2 regions of the Cellulomonas sp. PSBB021 genome follow, and region 2 is predicted to be linked to the other one. Evidence: riboswitches for the same ligand, from Rfam matches in the RefSeq annotation. Region 2 holds a riboswitch; the other holds the start of a gene.
What was found. A riboswitch is a leader RNA that binds a small molecule or an ion and turns the genes downstream of it on or off. The one in region 2 is predicted to bind S-adenosylmethionine.
Positions count from the first base shown of each region.

Region 1: linked by a shared signal. The riboswitch ahead of CBP52_RS03770 (hypothetical protein) and the one ahead of CBP52_RS10770 (NADPH-dependent FMN reductase) in region 2 are both predicted to bind S-adenosylmethionine.

Region 1 covers NZ_CP021430.1:833,795-840,407, reverse strand. The annotation lists gene CBP52_RS18125 (biotin transporter BioY) at 1-386, shown strand, start outside; gene CBP52_RS03790 (energy-coupling factor ABC transporter ATP-binding protein) at 386-1,120, shown strand; gene CBP52_RS03785 (energy-coupling factor transporter transmembrane component T) at 1,117-1,758, shown strand; gene CBP52_RS03780 (neutral zinc metallopeptidase) at 1,796-2,680, shown strand; gene CBP52_RS03775 (NYN domain-containing protein) at 2,706-3,635, shown strand; gene CBP52_RS03770 (hypothetical protein) at 3,724-4,476, opposite strand; SAM riboswitch class IV at 4,487-4,604, opposite strand; gene CBP52_RS03765 (metal-sulfur cluster assembly factor) at 4,708-5,037, opposite strand; gene sufU (Fe-S cluster assembly sulfur transfer protein SufU) at 5,034-5,510, opposite strand; gene CBP52_RS03755 (SufS family cysteine desulfurase) at 5,575-6,613, opposite strand, start outside.
Region 2 covers NZ_CP021430.1:2,353,746-2,360,358, forward strand. The annotation lists gene rsgA (ribosome small subunit-dependent GTPase A) at 1-705, opposite strand, end outside; gene CBP52_RS10760 (glycoside hydrolase family 6 protein) at 784-1,881, opposite strand; gene gdhA (NADP-specific glutamate dehydrogenase) at 2,014-3,348, opposite strand; SAM riboswitch class IV at 3,589-3,697, shown strand; gene CBP52_RS10770 (NADPH-dependent FMN reductase) at 3,715-4,296, shown strand; gene CBP52_RS10775 (flavin reductase family protein) at 4,293-4,715, shown strand; gene purL (phosphoribosylformylglycinamidine synthase subunit PurL) at 4,989-6,613, opposite strand, start outside.

The DNA.
Region 1 (6,613 bases), 1.5 Mb from region 2:
TCTACCTCGCCGTGGGGCTCGCGGGCGTGCCCGTGTTCTCGGGCGGCACGGGTGGCCTGGCGGTGCTCGCCGGGCCCAGCGTCGGCTACCTGCTGGGCTTCCCGCTGGCCGCCGCGCTCGCGGGCGTCCTCGCGAGCGCCGCGCGCAAGGCGACCGGCCCAGCGCGTTACCTCGTCCTCGTCGCGAGCGGCCTCACCGCCACCGCGCTCACCGTCCACCCGCTGGGCATCGCGGGCATCGTGCTGCGCACCGACCTCACGGCCGGTGAGGCCTTCGCGGCGGGCGCCGTGTTCTTCCCCGGGGACACCGTGAAGACCCTCCTCGCGGCCGCGGTCGCGCTCGCGGTGTTCGCCGCCTACCCGGACCTGCTGCGCCGGCGCCGCTGATGATCGAGCTGAGCGAGGCGCTCGTCACGGCCTGGACGCCCGACCCCTCGGGCGGCCCGGACACCGTGACGCGCCTGCTCGGCCCGGTCACGCTGCGTCTCACCGAACGGCGCGTGGCGGTCGTCGGCGCGAACGGCTCCGGCAAGTCGACGCTCGCACGCCTGCTCAACGGGCTCGTGCTGCCGTCGTCCGGGACCGTGCGCGTCGACGGGCTCGACACGCGTACCGACGGACCGGCCGTCCGGCGGCGCGTCGGCTTCGTGTTCACCGACCCCGACGCGCAGCTCGTCATGCCCACCCCCGTCGAGGACGTCGCGCTGTCGCTGCGGCGCAGCGTGCCCGACGCGCGCGAGCGCGAGGCCCGGGCCCGGGCGGCACTCGCGCGCGTCGGGCTCGCGGACCGCGCCGACCTGCCCGTGCACGCGCTGTCCGGCGGGCAGCGCCAGCTCCTCGCGCTCACGTCCGTGCTCGCGACCGACCCCGACGTGCTGGTCTGCGACGAGCCGACGACGCTGCTCGACCTGCGCTGGCGCGCGGTGGTCGACGACCTGCTCGCCGACCTGCCGCAGCAGGTCGTGGTCGTCACGCACGACCTGGACGCCGCGCAGCACGCCGAGCGCGTCCTCGTCGTCGACGACGGCCGGGTGGTCCACGACGGCGAGCCGTCCGCCGCCGTCGCCGCGTACCGGGACCTCATGGCGTCGTCCCCCGTGCGCGCCGGCGACGTCCCGTGACCCGCCCCGGCACGCCGCTGCGGCCCGTCTGGTCCGGCCCGCTCGGGATGCACCAGCCGGGCACCTCGGTGCTGCACCGGGCGCCCGCGCTCCGCAAGCTCGCGGCGCTCGCACTGGCCGGCGTCGTCGTCCTCGTCGTCCGCGGAGCCGCGTCGGCGCTCGTCGCGCTCGCCGTCGCCGCCGCCAGCCACGCCGTCGCGAGACTCTCGTGGCACCGCACGCGCAGCGGCCTCGTGCGCGTCGGCGCCGTCGCGCTCCTGGTCGGCGGGTACCAGGCATGGTCACGCGGCTGGGCGTCGGGCGTCGAGACCGCCGCCGACCTCGTCGCGCTCGTCCTGCTCGCCACCGTCGTCACCGCGACCACGCGCGCCGACGACCTGCTCGACGCGCTGCGCCGTGCCGCCGGGCCGCTGCGGCACGTCGGCCTCCCCCCGCAGACCGTCGCGCTCGCGGTGAGCCTCATGCTGCGCTCCGTCCCCGTCCTGCTGCACGCCGCGCACGAGTCCCGCGACGCCGCACGGGCGCGCGGGCTCGCCCGCTCGCCGCGCGCGCTCGTCGTGCCGGCCGCGGTGCGCATGGTCGGCCACGCACGCGCGACGGGCGAGGCGCTCGCCGCGCGCGGGATCGGCGAGGGCTGAATCGCGCGGTGCCCGTGCACCGACTACCGTCCCGGGTGTGACGTTCCAGGAGGGTGGCAGCTTCGGCGGCGGACGCGTGCAGTCGCGCCGCTCCGCCGGCGGGCGTGGCATGGCGATCGGCGGCGGCGTCGGCGGTCTCGGGTTGCTCGTGATCCTCGCGATCACGCTGCTGTCCGGGGGCAACGTGGACCCCGGCGCGCTCCTCGGTGGTGGCGGGGGCGAGCCCGGTCAGGACGGCACCGTCGGTGCCTGCACGGCCGAGCAGGCCAACACCGACCGCGCGTGCCGCCTGTCCGCGACCCTCGACTCCCTCGACACGTACTGGACGCCCACCCTGCGCAAGGCGGACGCGAACATCCCGGAGGCCGTGGAGTTCACGTCCGCGGTGCGGACCGCGTGCGGCGACGCGTCGTCGTCGTCCGGGCCGTTCTACTGCCCCGGGGACCGGACGATCTACCTCGACCTGGGCTTCTTCGACCTGCTGACCAGCCAGTTCGGCGCGAAGGGCGGGCCGCTCGCCGAGATGTACGTCTACGCGCACGAGTACGGCCACCACGTCCAGAACGTCACCGGCGTGTTCGACTCCTCCGACCGCCGCGGGTCGGGCGCCGGGTCGGACTCCGTGCGCGTCGAGCTCCAGGCCGACTGCTATGCGGGCATGTGGGCCGGCAACGCCGCGACCACCGAGGACCCCGACACCGGTGTCACCTACCTCAAGCCCATCACCGCCGACGAGCTCGCGCAGGCGATCGACGCGGCCGCTGCCGTGGGCGACGACCACATCCAGCAGCAGTCGGGCGGCGGCGTGAACCCCGACTCGTGGACCCACGGCTCGAGCGAGCAGCGCCAGCGCTGGTTCACCACCGGCTACCAGCAGCGCGACCTCGCGGCGTGCGACACCTTCGCCGCCGACACGCTCTGACGCCCGCATCGGGCAGACTCCGGGCATGAGCACCGACGACAGCTCCGCCCGCGTGGGCGTCTATCTCGACTTCGACAACATCGTCATCTCCCGCTACGACCAGCTCCACGGTGACGGCTCGTGGCGCAAGGACAACGCGCGTGACGCCGGTAAGGACGTCGCCCCTCGGCTCGACGCCGCCCGGGTTGACGTGAGCGCGCTCCTCGACTACGCGTCGTCGTTCGGCACGCTCGCCGTGACCCGCGCGTACGCCGACTGGTCGGTGCCGGCCAACGCGGCGTACCGGCGCCAGCTGGTGGACCGCGCGATCGACCTCACGCAGCTCTTCCCTGCGTCCGGTACCAAGAACGGCGCCGACATCCGGCTCGCCGTGGACGTGCTCGAGGACCTGTTCCGTCTCACCGACCTCACGCACGTCGTGATCGTGGCTGGCGACTCCGACTACATCGCGCTCGCGCAGCGGTGCAAGCGCCTCGGGCGCGTGGTCGTCGGCGTCGGCGTGCCGGGCGGGACCAGCAAGGCACTGATCTCCGCGTGCGACGAGTTCGAGTACTACGACGAGGCCGTGCGGCAGTCGGACGAGGCAGAGGACGACGACGCCGTCGTCACGGGCGCCCCGGACGACACCGCTGCCTCGCCCGTGACGACCGCTCCGCGCACGGCGACGGCCGCGCGCACCGAGCCCGAGACATCGTCACAGCCGATCAGCGGTCCGGTCGCGACGCGGCTGCTCGCACGCGCACTCGGGCTGGTCGCGAAGGACGCCGACGGCTGGAGCCAGGCGTCGGCGGTCAAGCAGCAGATGAAGCGGCTCGACCCCCGGTACAACGAGGCTGCGCTCGGCTTCGCGACGTTCACGGACTTCGTACGCTCACGCCAGGGGCAGGTCGAGCTCCGGGAGGAGGGTCAGGCGCGGTGGCTCCGGCTGCGCGCCCCCAAGTCGAAGAAGGGCTGAGCGCACGCCGCGCCGGGCTGACCTGCGTGGCGCGGCCCAGTGCGACCCCCACCACGCAGGTCAGCCGGACCCACGCGATGCGTCGGTGCTACGCGCGGGCCGCGCGCGCGAAACGGGTCAGGCGGACCCGAACGAGACGGCTCACGACGGCGCCCAGCGCGAGCGGCGCACGCGTCACCGTCGCGAGGGCTCGGGCCGTCTCCCGGCCCACCCGGTCGACGTCAGCGCGGGCCGAGGCCGCCATCACTCCCACCTGGTGCGCGCGCAGGGCGTGCGCGAGCGCCGGGACGTCCGCCAGCACGTCGGCGCGCACGGCGTGGTCCTCGGGAGCGAGCAGACGCAGCCACTCCGCGAACAGACGCACTCGTGCTTCCGCCGAGTCGTCGAGCAGACCGGACCGGAGAGCGTCCTGCCGGCTGACCGCTCGCACGGTGCGATCGTGATCCCGCACCGAGTCCAGCTCGACGACCGCCATACCCGACGCCGCGGCGTCGTCGAGCAGCTCGGTCAGGCGCGCGTCGCGCAGCTGGAGCGCGGCGCGGACCGGCGCCCACGACGCGTCGTCGGGGTCGGACAGCCCGGCGAGCTGCACGACCCCGTCGCCGGCCGTCCGACCCGCACGCGAGCGTGCCGCTCCGGCCCGCCGCGAGACCTCGGACTCGAGCCAGGTGCAGTCGTCGCAGAGCGTCTTGGCGACCCTCAGCAGCGACAGACCCCAGTCGCCGACCAGGCACGCGGTGCACAGCTCCCCGCGGGTGACGAGGTCGACACCGGTCCGGCTCGCCGCGGGGGCGGGGCGCAGCTCGACGAGACCGTCGGCGCGCAGGAACTTCTCACTCATGGGCGTACTCCCTTCGCACTTCCCGGCGGCGGTCGCCGCCGGGCCGGTCTTCCTCCGGGGCACCGTGCGCGAGGTTGCGCGGTTGCCGGACCAGCACGCGGAGGGCGTCTCGCTGATCGCTCTTGACCTGGGGAAACGCTAACGTGACCCGGCTCGCACGAGCAAGGGACGTCACACGAACGCGGGCGGTGGACGAGGAGTCCGCCGTCCACCGCCCGGGTGCGAGGTGTGTCAGATGTTGAAGCCGAGGGCCCGCATCTGCTCACGGCCGTCCTCGGTGATCTTCTCCGGGCCCCACGGCGGCATCCAGACCCAGTTGATGCGGAAGCCGTCGACGATGCCGTCGAGCGCCTGCGCGGACTGGTCCTCGATGACGTCCGTGAGAGGGCACGCCGCCGACGTGAGCGTCATGTCGATCACCGCGGTGTTCTGCTCGAGCGCGACCCCGTACACGAGGCCGAGGTCGACGACGTTGATCCCGAGCTCGGGGTCGATCACGTCGCGCATCGCCTCCTCGACGTCCGCGACGGTCGTCGGTGAGCCAGTGCTGGGGGTGGTCATGCGTCCTCCCGGGATCCGGTCTTGATGAGTGCGTCGTTCAGCGCGACCCAGCCGAGCAGGGCGCACTTCACGCGTGCGGAGTACTTGCCGACGCCCGTGAAGGCGGCGGCGTCGCCGAGCGCCTCCTCGGCGTCGTCGTCGTCGAGCCCCTGCCCCCTGGACTGCATGAGGTCACGGAACGACGCGGCGAGCGTGTCGACGGTGCCCAGCGGCTGGTCGAGCACCAGGTCGTGCAGCACCGAGACCGAGGCCTGCGAGATCGAGCAGCCCTGCCCCTCCCAGCGCAGCCCGCGGACCACACCGGCGTCGTCCACGTCGACCTGCAGGGTCACCTCGTCGCCGCACGTGGGGTTCACCTGGTGCGACTGCGCCGAGCGGGCGCCGTCGGCCGCCTCGCCCAGCCCTCGCCCGTGCGGAAACTTCGCGTGGTCCAGGATCACCTGCTGGTACAGCTGCTCCATCGAGCTGCTCATACGTCGCCCTTCTCGTGGCGCCGGGGGCGCCGTCAGTCCGTCAGTCCGTCAGTCCGTCAGTCCGTCAGTCCGTCAGTCCGAAGAACGCCCGGACCCCCGCGAGCGCTTCCCGGAACACGGCGATCTCCTCGTCGGTGGTGTACACCGCGGCGGTCGCGCGTGCCGTGGCGGCCACGCCGAACCGGCGGTGCAGCGGCTGTGCGCAGTGGTGGCCGACGCGCACCGCGACGCCGGCGTCGTCGAGCACCTGCCCCACGTCGTGCGCGTGCACGCCGTCGACGACGAACGACACCGCGGCGAGCCGGTCTGCGGTGTCGGTCGGGCCGATCACCCGCACCCCCGGCACGGAGGCCACCGCGTCGAGCAGCAGGCCCGCCAGGTGGTGCTCGTGCGCGGCGACGGCGTCCATCCCGAGGTCGGACAGGTAGGTCGCGGCCGCGCCCATCGCGACGGCCTGCGAGACCATCTGCGTGCCGGCCTCGAACCGCTGCGGCGGCGGGGCGTACGTCGTCTCGGTCATCGTGACGACCTCGACCATCGAGCCGCCCGTGGTGACCGGCGGCATCGCCTCGAGCAGCTCGCGTCGCCCGTAGAGCGCGCCGACGCCGGTCGGCGCGAGCATCTTGTGCCCCGAGAACGCGGCGAAGTCGACGCCGAGCTCGTGCAGGTCGACCGGCAGGTGCGGCACGGACTGGCACGCGTCGAGCACCGTGAGCGCGCCCACCTCGCGGGCGCGGGCGACGAACGCGGGCACGTCGGTGATCGCTCCGGTCACGTTGGACGCGTGCGTGAAGGCCAGCACGCGCGTGCGGTCGGTGACGACGCTCGAGAGCTCGTCGGTCCGCAGGCGCCCGTCGTCGTCCACGCCGATCCACCGCAGAGTCGCGCCCGTGCGCAGCGCGAGCTCCTGCCACGGCACGAGGTTCGCGTGGTGCTCGGCCTCGGTGACGACGATCTCGTCGCCGGGACGCAGCGCGAACCGCTGCGCCGCTGCTCCCCCGCGGCCCGCCGTCGCGTTCGACAGCGCGTAGGCGACCAGGTTGATGCCCGCGGTCGCGTTGCTCGTCCACACGAGCTCGCCGGGCGACACCCCGACGAACGAC
Region 2 (6,613 bases):
GTGCGTCGTCGTGTGCCGGCCGCGGCCGTCCGCGCGGCGCTCACCGGTCGGCATCGCCGCACGGCCCGCGAGCGCGTTGACCAGCGTCGACTTGCCGGCTCCCGAGGGTCCGACCACGACGAGGGTCGTGCCCGGCGTGAGCACCGCGCGCAGCGGCCCCAGCCCCTCGTCGGCGGTCGCCGTGACCGCGTGCACGTCGACCCCGAGCGCGACGCGCTGCACGTCAGCGGCCATCCCCCACGGGTCGGGGACCAGGTCCGCCTTGGTCAGCACCACCACCGGCGTCGCGCCCGAGCGCCACGCGAGGGTCAGCAGCCGCTCGACGCGCCCGAGGTCCGGGTCGGGGTCCAGGTGCTCCACGACGAGCACGACGTCCACGTTCGCCGCGAGCACCTGCGTCAGCGACGTGCGGCCCGCGGTGTCCCGCACGAGCGCCGACGAGCGCGGCAGCACCCGCGCGACGCAGCCCGCGTCGTCGAGCTGGACGTAGTCGCCGACCGCGGGGACGACGCGCCCCTCGTCGTGCTCCGCGAGCCCGTCGCGCGCGAGCGCCGCGCGCACGGGCTCTGCCGGGGCGGGCTGTGTCGGGGCGGGCTGTGCCGGGGCGACCCCCGCGAGGGCGGGTCCGTGGACGCCGAGGTCGGGCACGACGAGCACCGCACCCTTGTCGGCGCGCACCACACGCCATCGCTGCGAGGAGGACATACCGCCGACGGTAGGCCGACGCACCCGCGCCCGTCCGCTCCATTTCCGACCCCCGGCACGAGAGGCCGAGCACCGACGTCAGGACGCGTTGCGCGCCAGCTCGAGGGCGATCTCCTGCCACCACTGCCCGGCGGCGGGCCCGCCGTTGCACGTGCCGTCGGACTCGCCGGGAGACTTGACCCACAGCAGCGCGTCGAGCGCCGTGCCGTCGTCGACGAGCCGCGGCGCCTCGCCGAGCGCGCGACCGCGCGCGTTGCACCACTCGCCGTTCGAGCCGTTCCCGTTGCGCGAGGTGTCGACGACGAAGCCCAGGCCGTCGAGCTGCGCCGCGACCTGCTCGCCGTACGCGCGCTCGTCGGCGGTGGTCTGGTAGTTCGACGTGTTGAGCGCGAAGCCCGCGAGGTGCGCGGTGCCGACCGCGCGGATGCGCGCGACCGCCTCGCCGACGGGCAGCCACCCGCTGTGGCCGGCGTCGAGGTAGACGCGTGCGCCCGCCTCGTCGAGGGTGCGCGCGGCCGCGGCGAGGAGCGCGACCCGGTCGCCCTGGCCGTCGCAGTCGCCGAGCTGGGCGAGCGCGTCGGGTTCCAGTACGACGACGGGGTGCCCGACGATCCCGCCGGCCACCGCCTCGACCCACGCCGCGTACGCGTCGGCGGCGACGCCGCCCGCGGAGTGCAGCCCGCAGTCGCGGCCCGGGATCGCGTACACCACGAGCACCGCGGTGGTGCCCGAGTCGGCGGCGGCCGACGTGAGCCGGGCGACCTGGTCACGGGCCACGCCGGCGTCGACCCAGTCGCCCACCCAGGCGGCCTGCGGGGTCTGGGCGATCGTCGCGAGGAGTCGCTTCTCCTCTCCCGTGGCCGCGCTCCAGGCGGTGACCGCCTGCGACTCGGTGCGCACCAGCAGGCCGCCGGCTGCGTCCGCTCCGGCGGCGGTGCTGGGTGCCGGCGTCTGCGGCGCCGCCGCGGAGGGTGCGGCGGTGGGCGCGTCGACCTCGCCCGGAGCGGCCGACGAGGCGGCCGGGGTGGCCGTGGCCGGACCCGCGGTGGCGTCGCACGCGGCGAGGAGCCCCATGAGGATCACGGCGAGGAGCACGGCGAGGACGCCTGCCCGGACGGGCGCGCCGGCCACGAGCCGGGCTCCGGAGGTGCGCTGAGCAGCGCGTCGGTCACCCATGAGGTCGTCCACCCATGAGCACGTCAGCGGCCGTCCGGGGCGCGCACTGCAGCCCGGACGTCCGGGTTCACCCGTTCGCGACGGGCCGCGGCCCCGGTCGCCTCGCGTGAGGCGACCGGGGCCGCACGGCCGTCAGACCAGGCCGAGCGCGAGCATCGCGTCCGCGACGCGCACGAAGCCCGAGATGTTGGCACCGGCGACGTACGAGCCGGGCACGCCGTACTCGTCGGCCGTCGTCAGGCACCGGTCGTGGATGTCGCGCATGATCGCCGCGAGGCGCTCCTCGGTGTGCTCGAACGTCCACGAGTCCCGCGACGCGTTCTGCTGCATCTCGAGCGCGGAGGTCGCGACACCGCCCGCGTTCGCGGCCTTGCCGGGCGCGTACAGCACGCCCGACTCGGTCAGCAGCGTGATCGCCTTGGGCGTCGTGGGCATGTTCGCGCCCTCGGCGACGACCTTGACGCCGGAGCCGACGAGCGCGCGCGCGTCGTCCTCGTCGAGCTCGTTCTGCGTGGCGCACGGCAGCGCGACCTGCGCACCGACCTCCCAGACGCGGCGGCCCGGGACGTACACGGCGCCGCGACGCTCGGCGTACACCGAGACGCGCCCGCGCTCGACCTCGCGCACCTGCCGCAGCAGGTCCAGGTCGATGCCCTTCTCGTCGAGCACGTAGCCCGACGAGTCCGAGCACCCGACCACGTGCGCGCCCAGCTGCTGGGCCTTCTCGATCGCGTACAGCGCGACGTTGCCCGCACCGGAGACGACCACGCGCTGCCCGTCGAAGGACTCACCGATCGTCCGGAGCATGCTCTCCGCGAAGAGCACCGTGCCGTAGCCGGTCGCCTCCTTGCGGACGAGCGAGCCGCCCCAGGTGAGGCCCTTGCCCGTGAGCACCCCCGACTCGTAGCGGTTGGTGATGCGCTTGTACTGCCCGAACAGGTAGCCGATCTCACGGCCGCCGACGCCGATGTCACCGGCCGGCACGTCCGTGTACTCGCCGATGTGGCGGTACAGCTCCGTCATGAACGACTGGCAGAAGCGCATGACCTCGCCGTCGGACTTGCCGCGCGGGTCGAAGTCCGAGCCGCCCTTGCCGCCGCCGATCGGCATGCCCGTCAGCGCGTTCTTGAAGACCTGCTCGAAGCCCAGGAACTTCACGATCCCGAGGTACACCGAGGGGTGGAACCGCAGGCCGCCCTTGTACGGGCCGAGTGCGGAGTTGAACTCGACGCGGAAGCCCCGGTTGATCTGCACGGTCCCCGAGTCGTCGACCCAGGGGACACGGAAGATGATCTGCCGTTCGGGCTCGCACAGCCGCTCGAGGACGGCGGCGTCGACGTACTCGGGGTGGCGGTCGAGCACCGGCCCGAGGCTGTCGAACACCTCGTGGAGGGCCTGGTGGAACTCGTGCTCCCCGGCGTTGCGCGCGAGCACCTGCTCGAGGGCACGCTCCAGCTGCACCTGCATGTCTTTCGGCTCCGCTCTGCTCCGCGTGGCCTGGATGTGAGGACGCCCCAGGCTAGACGCCGTCCGGCAGTCGGGCGCAGGACTCCCGACCCGTGGACATCCGCGGGTCGCTGCGCGGCGCGGCGCTCGTCGCCCCGCGGTCGGCGTGCCGCTGGCGCGCGGGGCCCCGCGACGTCCACCAGACGAGATTTCCGACCAATCTGGTATCCCTTTTCGCACCCGCTGCTATACCCCTCCCGAGGTCACGAGAACCAGCGCCAAGCCCCGGCTCGCTGGTCGGCAACCCCGGTCACGCGCGGGGTGCTCCGGGGGACGACCTGGCCGGCCCACGGGCCGGCAAACGTGACGGAACGATTGCGAGGGACCATGAGCACGCACGCACCTGACACCCACCCCGAGCCCACCGTCGTGGTGGTCGCGGGCAACCCGCGCGAGGGATCGCGCACCCTGGCGGCCGCCCGGGCCGCGGCGCTTGCCGTCGCCGCCCACGTCGGCGGGACGGTCACCACCACGGTCGACCTGGTGACCGTCGCCGGCGAGCTCTTCGCCGGGCAGCGACCCCAGGTCGACGCCGCGCTCGGCGCGCTGGCGGACTCCGATGTCGCGGTGATCGCGACCCCGGTCCACAAGGCCTCCTACACGGGCCTGCTGAAGTCGTTCCTCGACCTGTACGGGCCTGACGGGCTCGCCGGCGTCGTCGTCGTGCCCCTCGTCGTGTCCGGCAACCCGGCGCACGCGCTCGTCGGCGAGGTCCACCTGCGGCCCGTGCTCGTCGAGCTCGGCGCGGTCGTCCCGACCCGCGCCCTCACGGTCACCGAGGCCGACCTCGCCGACCCGACCGGCCTCGACCGCGCCGTGGCAGCCTGGCTCGCGCGCGGCGGCGGCGCGCTGCGCCGCGCCGTCGGTCAGCCGGCCGCGGACCTCGACCTCGCGGAGGCAGCCCGATGACCGCCGAGCCGGTCGCCCGCCCGCACACCGACGCGCCGCACGAGTCGCGCCTGTCACCCGACGAGTACAAGGCCGTGTTCCGCGGCCACCCCGCGGGCGTCGTCGTCGTGACGCTGCGCGACGCGGACGGCCGACCCGTCGGGTTCACCGCGACGTCCGTCATCTCGGTCTCCGCCGAGCCGCCGCTGCTCGCGTTCTCGCTCGCGTCCTCGTCGTCCTCGTGGCCCGCGGTCTCGCGTGCGACGACCCTCGCCCTCAGCTTCCTCGCCGACCACCAGGACGACGTCTCGGCCAGGTTCGCGACGAGCGGCATCGACCGGTTCGCGGCCGGCGGCTGGACCGCGCTGCCGGCCGGGGAGCCGGTGTCAACGACCACTCATCCCGATCCCACGATCTGGACCATCTCGTTCCCCGTGTGAGCCCCCGCTGCCCCACCTCGCCCACGCCCCCGCCCGCCGACCCCGCGGTTCCTCCGGGTCCGAAGGAGCTGAGCCGGAGCAAGCGCGGTCTCAACCGAGGCCCCCTCCGCTGACCCCGTCGTTGCTCCGGCTCTGGAGGGGCCGAGCCGGAGGAAGCGCGAGGTCGGCGGGGTGGGGCGGTCGGGTATCGGGTGTCGGGTGCGGGGGGCTGGGTGTCGGGGACGACGAAGCCCCCGCGCCGGATGGGTGCGGGGGCTCCGGGGTGGTGCGGGGTCAGCCGAAGTGGCGCGGGAGGGTGGCCTCGAACACCTCGCGGGCCTCGGCCAGCGGGATCGCGAACAGGCCCTCGACCTCGACGGCCGGACCGGCCTCCTCGTCGTCGGACGCGACGTCCGCGGTCTGACCGAGCTTGAGCGCGGGGACGCCGCGCGCGACGCACAGGTCCGCGAAGCGCACCTCCTCCGAGCGCGGCACCGCGACGAGCGCGCGTGCCGTGGACTCGGAGAACAGCGCCTCGAACGGCGTGAGGCCGTCCCGCTCGCACAGCGCGTCGAGGGACACGCGCACACCCACGCCGAACCGCAGCGACGACTCGAGGAGCGCCTGGACCAGGCCGCCCTCGGACAGGTCGTGCGCCGCGTCGACGAGGCCGTCGCGCGCGGCGTGCTGCAGCACCGCGGCCAGCGCACGCTCGGCGGCCAGGTCGACCCGCGGCGGCACGCCGCCCAGATGACCGTGCTCGACGTCCGCCCACGCGGACCCGTCGAGCTCGGCGCGCGTGGTGCCGAGCAGGTAGACCGAGACGCCCGGCGCGGTCCAGCCGGACGGCACCGCGGACGCGACGTCGTCGAGCACGCCCAGCACACCGACGACGGGCGTCGGGTGGATGGCCGAGTCGATCTTCCCGGGCTCGCCCGTGCCGTTGTAGAGCGAGACGTTGCCGCCCGTGACGGGGACCTCGAGCGTCTGGCACGCGTCGGCCAGGCCGCGGATCGCCTCGACGAGCTGCCACATCGAGCCGGGGTGCTCGGGGCTGCCGAAGTTGAGGCAGTCGGTCACCGCGAGCGGGCGCGCGCCCGTCGTCGCGACGTTGCGGTACGCCTCCGCGAGCGCGAGCTGCGCACCCGTGTACGGGTCGAGCTTGCCGTAGCGGCCGTTCGCGTCGGTCGCGAGCGCGACACCCAGGCCGCTCTCCTCGTCGACCCGGACCACGCCCGAGTCGTCGGGCTGCGCGAGGGCGGTGTTGCCCTGCACGAAGCGGTCGTACTGCTTGGTGACCCACTCCTTGGACGCGAGGTTCGGCGAGCCGAGCAGGCGCAGCGCGGTCGCGCGCAGCTCGTCGGGGCTCGTCGGACGCGCGAGCGACGCGGACGTGTCGGCGTTCAGCCCGTCCTGCCACGCGGGACGCGCGTACGGGCGGTCGTAGACCGGGCCGTCGTGCGCGACCGTCTTGGGGTCGACGTCGACGATGCGGTGCCCGTGGTGGTCGATCGTGAGCCGGCCCGAGCCGGTGACCTCGCCGATGATCGCGGTCTCGACGTCCCACTTGCGCGTGATCGCGAGGAACTCCTCGAGCTTGGCGGGGGTGACGACCGCCATCATGCGCTCCTGCGACTCCGACATCAGGATCTCGCCGGCCGTCAGGGTGGGGTCGCGCAGCAGGACGTTCTCGAGGTCGACGTGCATGCCGCCGTCGCCGTTCGAGGCGAGCTCGCTCGTCGCGCACGAGATGCCGGCCGCGCCCAGGTCCTGGATGCCCTCGACGACGCGTGCGGCGTACAGCTCGAGGCAGCACTCGATGAGCACCTTCTCCATGAACGGGTCGCCGACCTGCACCGACGGCCGCTTGGACGGCTTGGTGTCGTCGAACGTCTCGCTCGCGAGGATCGAGGCCCCGC